One region of the Virgibacillus sp. W0181 genome, then DNA from elsewhere that is predicted to be linked to it. Evidence: riboswitches for the same ligand, from Rfam matches in the RefSeq annotation. Region 1 holds a riboswitch; the other holds the start of a gene.

Region 1 (3,169 bases):
GAACACCTAACATCGCCATAATGAAATACGTAAATAACACAAAAATAAAGATGATTAATGGATATTCGCTAAATATGAAGAATGGTTTTTGAATGACATCTAATACTGCTGTTGCATTTAAGCTGTTTGAAAAAAATGCAAGAGACGTAAATAAAATAACAAAATTTTGCATATGATTCATGTGGCGTTTCCAAACGTCCCACGCCAGAACTCGAAAATAATTCCATCTTTTCATCACAATTGCCCATAAAGCAGAAAACGGAATAATAACGAGCGTTACAGTTAAAATAAAATTTAATTGAAATAAATGCCCGACACCGATGACAGTGGATAGAAATAATAGTAAGGCAAGAAACAACTTTAAAACCTTTTTATAAATATCCATTGAAGACAATTCGTTTTCGTCTGTATATGGTGCTTCATAAGGAATAGATTGGTACGTTAATTTTCCGATGGCACGATCAATAAATAAAACAATGATGGCAATTAGCAACAACCAAGGTAAATAAATCAAATAATTAACTTCCGTATAATCAACAATAATCGCAACTGCAATCTCCATTGGACTCCAAATAAGCGCTAAACAAAAAGCTCGCAGCGTCGTTTTACTTATAAAAGAATTTCGTATCTTTTCATCCACTTTTTCCAAGTTTTTACTTAATATATTTTGGGATAAGTTGATGGCCGATAGATTCAAGAAGGTAACGAGTGTAAAAGAAGTTAATAAACTTCTCCCATACAATTTTCCTAAATGATCTACATTTTCTTTCAAAAGCTCATTTACCCGTTGATCGTACTTTCCGACATGTACAGCACTGTTAATCCATGGCAATACTGCGAAAAAGGCGAGCAATGGCATATTTGACGTCATAAACAATGGGAGCTTTATTAATGGAACTTCTGCTTGAATGTACATTGCTCCACCACAAATTAAAAATATACTGCCTAATATTTTAAATAGCTTACTGGCATCGATAAAAGAAATGGCAATCATAACAATAGCCAAAAGTCCAATGACATATTCGAGTGAATGGATGTTTAAAAAAACATTACTAAGATGCAGTAATAATACCGCAGCATAAAAAATATATAAATGATTACGCATATGTACCTTCATTCTCGTTGATTCCCTTCAAGTCTCTAATAAACTCCTTACCCACTATACCATAATTGATTCCATCCTTTTCAAAAAAATGGTTCAAATTTTTTTACATTATCGCTTATGAAATATACTTTTATTGTGGATTATCTTTTCTAATTTCCTACACGATAATCCGCACACTATAAAAATTGTTTCATCATATAACGACTAAGATTATGTAATTATTTGAATATATAATCTTTATAGTTTTTCTTATTTTTGCGTTGACAGCTTTGAACTTCTCGTGTAGATTAATGACACAGTAATTTTCCGACAATTAAATAGTTTTCTCTTATCAAGAGTAGCTGAGGGACTGGCCCGATGAAGCTCGGCAACCATCTATCAAAGGATAGAAAGGTGCTAATTCCTGCAAAACGTATGTTTTGAAAGATAAGAGAGGAAATCTTGTAATCTTAGAATCCTGGATTTATATTTTTACAAGCCTCTCTTTCTTTTGATAGAGAGGCTTTTTTCATTGTCGAATGAATTACTGAAAAATATTATCCGGGAGGAAAGAAAACATGAAAAGAACAGTATTTATTTTAAGCATTATATTATTTATTGGAGCACTTGCTGCTTGTGGTGGAGATGATTCAGAAAGCAGTACATTAAGTGAAGATAAATTGGTAATTGGAACGACATCCGGCCCACAGGAACAAATATTGGAAGTAGCGAAAGAAGTGGCAGCCGAAGATGGGCTTGAAATCGAATTAAAAGTATTCTCAGACTACATTTTACCTAACACTGCTTTGGCAGAAAATGAATTGGATGTCAATTGTTATCAGCACGAACCATTTTTAGCCGCTTTTAACGAAGACCATGGAACAGATTTAACAACCGTTGGAAAAACGATTTTAAACCCTATGGGCGTTTATTCGGAGAAACATAAAAGCTTTGAAGACATCCCGGATGGTGCATTGTTCGGGTTGCCGAACGATCCGACAAATGGTGCCCGGGCATTGTTCATTCTTGAAGAAGCAGGATATATTACGTTGGATACTGACAATAAGGAAAACGCAACGATCCATGACATAAAAGACAATCCTAAAAATCTAGAATTCATCGAACTGGAAGCATCACAAATTCCGAAGCAGCTTCCTGAATTGGAGGCCGCTGCAATCAATACGAACTATGCCTTGGAAGCTGGTCTTGTCCCGACAGATGATTCGATCATATTGGAATCTACTGACTCCCCATACGTGAACTACATTGTGACACGAACAGAAAACCAAGATGATCCTGTAGTTGAAAAGCTAGTAAGTGCATACCAATCCGACAAAGTAAAACAATTCATTGAAGAAGAATTCCAAGGATCCATGATTCCAAGCTGGGACGAATAATACAGCAGGGAACATTGCGATTCCGTAATGTTCCCTTTTGAAAGGAAGGACAGTAAATGATCGTTCTTGACCATGTTTCAAAATTTTTCTCATCAAAAAGCGGCGATATCAAAGCAGTAACCAATGTGAGTTTACATGTAAAACAAGGAGAAATCCATGGAGTTATTGGGTATAGCGGAGCTGGCAAAAGTACATTAATTCGCTGTGTCAATCTGCTGGAACAACCGACGAGCGGAAATGTGTTTATCCAGGGAAAGGAATCGACCTTCCTTTCCCCCGATAAACTACGATCCGTCCGGAAAAACATTGGAATGATTTTTCAAGGATTCAATTTATTAAAAACAGCTTCTGTATATGACAACATTGCCATTCCATTAAAATTACTCGGGTTAAAAAAAGAAGACGTGCATAAACGTGTTGAAAAGTATTTGGATATTGTTGATTTGGCAGATAAGAAAAACGCTTATCCGAATCAATTATCTGGTGGACAAAAACAGCGTGTTGCCATTGCAAGAGCACTGGCGCAGGAACCTGATATTTTACTTAGTGACGAAGCAACGAGTGCCCTTGATCCGGAAACAACGGATGCTATCCTTGATTTACTTCTAAAAATTAATGAAGAGTTTGGGATTACGATTTTACTTATTACACATGAAATGAATGTTATTCAAAAAATTTGTGACAACGT
Region 2 (3,169 bases), on a different contig from region 1:
CGCCCTGTGTTAATGAATCCCCAATGGCGACAACTTTTGTTCCTTTATTGAAAAAGAAATCAATGGCACTTTTGACCGAATCGATAATAAATTCCTTTACTTGATCACGTACTTCATCTTCTTCACTATCATTGTTTGCTTCGTCTGTGCTAGAGTCGGGAGCAGTTTTTTTTTGCTCCGGCTCGCCTTCTTCCAATGTCGTATCTTTAGGCATTTCTTCTTTTTGTGGAATCGTCTCCTCGGAAGTGTTCGGTTTCTTGTCATTTGTTATAAATAAAATAATGCCGATGCCTACAATTATTAGTAGAATAAAAATATAGAGAGCAACTTGTTTAATATGGATCACACCTATACGAATGTACTATATATTTATGAAGGTAAAGAGCTGTTATTGCTACAATTTTAAAATATATGTAATAGAAATTGTTCATTTTGATTGTTAATATATAAAAGCATAAAAACCGAAAATTATCCTTTGGAATCGAAAAGGAGGATTTCATCTATATTTTACACGTTAATTTGCCCGTGTAAACCTGAACGCCCAATCTGTAATCAGATATTAATCATTATTATTTGAACGCTGCTAAGAGGTCAAGGGCACTTTTTGCGGAAATCGGCAGTAAAAAAAGTCCGCCCCGATGTGAAGGCGAACTTTATCATAGATATAGTGTATATCTTTTTAGTGCTGTATAGTGTTATTCTCTAGTTGCTTTTGAAATTGCTTGTTCTAAGTCTTTTAAAATATCCTTTGTTGACTCAATACCTACAGAAAGACGTACCAGTTCTTCCGATGCGCCACTTTTCTTTAGGTCTTCAGCGCTTAACTGCTGATGAGTGGTGGAAGCAGGGTGGATGATAAGCGATTTCGCATCTCCAACATTAGCCACATGTGACCATAGCTGAATATTGTCGATCAGTTTTCTGCCCGCTTCTCGACCACCTTTTATTCCAAATGTAATAACCGATCCGTACCCATTTGTAAAGTATTTCTTGGCTAGTGCATGGGAAGGGTGATCTTCCAAACCAGGGAAGTTGACCCATTCAACAGCAGGATGCTCTTGTAAAAAGGATGCAACTTCTTCTGCGTTTTGATTGTGGCGCTCGATACGTAAATGCAATGTCTCCAACCCTTGCAATAGCAAAAATGCGTTTTGTGGGCTTAAGCAGGCACCAGTGTCCCGAAGCAACTGTACACGCAACTTGAGTGCAAAGGCCGGTTCACCTAAATCGACAAAGCGAAGGCCGCCATAGCTTTCATCCGCTTCTGTAAATCCAGGAAATTTACCGGAACCCCAATCAAATTTTCCAGCATCCACGACTATCCCGCCGATTGCGGTACCGTGTCCGCCTATCCACTTTGTTGCGGAATGCACGACAATATCAGCTCCCCAAGCGATTGGATTGGAGAAGTATGGCGCAAATGTGTTGTCAATAATTAATGGGATATTGTTGTCATGCGCAACTTCTGCTACTTTTTCGATATCAAACACATTTAAACTAGGGTTTGTAATCGTCTCGCCAAAGACTGCTTTTGTTTTATCGGTAATAGCTGATCGGATTGTTTCCGGATCAGTACCATCAACAATTTTTACGTTAATACCATATCGTGGCAGTGTATGAACGAACAAATTGTATGTGCCGCCATATAAATTACTGTCCGCAACGATTTCATCACCCGCACCGGCAATGTTTAAAATCGCATACGTAATAGCAGCCATTCCCGAAGCAGTTCCTACCGCTGCAACACCGCCTTCCAATAGTGCTACACGCTGTTCGAATACGTCAACGGTTGGATTCATAATTCTTGAATAAATATTTCCGGGTTCTTTCAACGCAAATAGGTTTTGCGCATGCTCCGTATCGTTAAACACATATGAAGTGGTTTGGTAAATGGGAACCGCACGTGAACCTGTTGTTGGATCGGCAGTTTGTCCCCCGTGTAGTAGAATCGTATCCTTGTCTTCAAAATTAAAGTCTGTCATTAATAATTCCTCCTTAGGTTTTTAAAGGCACGTTGCCTTTCTTATTTTTTGTAGCAGGAATCTGGATGAAAGAAAAGGATGAAACAGAAAAGCCCCCTTCATAAGAAGAGGGCGTTATATGTAACCGTTCCTCCCCTTATCTTCCAGATCAACGGATGACCTGTAGGATTTGGCACCATCAAAAGCAAAACATGTTTGCTCTTAGGTTGCTGGGTTTCATCGGGCCTATTCCCTCCACCACTCTTGATAAGAGATATAATCATTCGATTGAAATGAATGTTACATGAATTTGAATTGTTTGTCAACACAAAATAAAATATTTAATGTTGGTGTTTCACTTTTCGAATTGGGTGTTGTTTTAAGGAAGAACCCATATAAATGAAAAGTGCTATCCAAATAAATATAAAAGAAACGAGATGCGCCGGGGAAAACGTTTCTTCATACAAAAAGACACCAAGAAGTAACATAATCGTTGGAGCCAAGTATTGTAAAAAGCCAATCATTGATAAAGGAATCGAGCGAACAGCGGAGCCAAATAGTAATAACGGTGCCGCTGTTGCCAGTCCCGTTCCGATTAATAATACAAATGTTAGTGGTTGTGGCGTGTTGGCTGCAACCGTACCGTTGGAAAAAAAGCTTAAGTAAATAAGGGCAATTGGCGTAACAATCATTGTTTCGATTGTAAGACTGAAAATGGAATTTAAATCGACCATTTTCTTAAAAAGTCCATAAAGAGCGAATGTAACGGCGAGTAAAATGGATACCCATGGAAAAACGCCAAAGCTGAATGTCAGATTAAGAACCCCGATTGCGGCTAATATAATGGAAAATAATTGCCTTTTTGATAACCTTTCTTTTAAAACAATAATGCCAAGTAAAATGCTGACAAGCGGGTTGATATAATATCCCAAACTCGCTTGAATCACATGCTCGCTATTAACCGCCCATATAAAAATCAACCAATTCATACTGATAATAAGAGAAGCGGCCAGCATGTTAATACTTTTCTTTCGGTCCTTCAGCAGCCGCTTGCACGCTTGAGTAAATTCCGATCCTTTTCGTAATGATAATACGACAACAGCCATCAATACGAATGACCAGATAATGCGATGAGCCAGAATTGTGTCGGCAGGGACATCGTCAACCAATTTCCAATAGATTGGAAGGAACCCCCATAACAAGTAAGC

Evidence for each region. Region 1 has a riboswitch for S-adenosylmethionine ahead of ACLIBG_RS09815 (MetQ/NlpA family ABC transporter substrate-binding protein). Riboswitches for the same ligand answer to the same signal wherever they lie in the genome.
Region 2: another riboswitch for S-adenosylmethionine. It lies ahead of ACLIBG_RS13695 (O-acetylhomoserine aminocarboxypropyltransferase/cysteine synthase family protein); the one in region 1 lies ahead of ACLIBG_RS09815 (MetQ/NlpA family ABC transporter substrate-binding protein).

What each region holds. Positions count from the first base shown of each region.
Region 1 covers NZ_JBPYCR010000019.1:20,746-23,914, reverse strand. Annotated here, with positions in the region: gene ACLIBG_RS09820 (hypothetical protein) at 1-1,117, opposite strand, end outside; SAM riboswitch class I at 1,431-1,538, shown strand; gene ACLIBG_RS09815 (MetQ/NlpA family ABC transporter substrate-binding protein) at 1,663-2,481, shown strand; gene ACLIBG_RS09810 (methionine ABC transporter ATP-binding protein) at 2,538-3,169, shown strand, end outside.
Region 2 covers NZ_JBPYCR010000042.1:5,384-8,552, forward strand. Annotated here, with positions in the region: gene ACLIBG_RS13690 (SGNH/GDSL hydrolase family protein) at 1-346, opposite strand, end outside; partial or broken gene ACLIBG_RS13695 (O-acetylhomoserine aminocarboxypropyltransferase/cysteine synthase family protein) at 705-1,982, opposite strand; SAM riboswitch class I at 2,116-2,235, opposite strand; gene rarD (EamA family transporter RarD) at 2,303-3,169, opposite strand, start outside.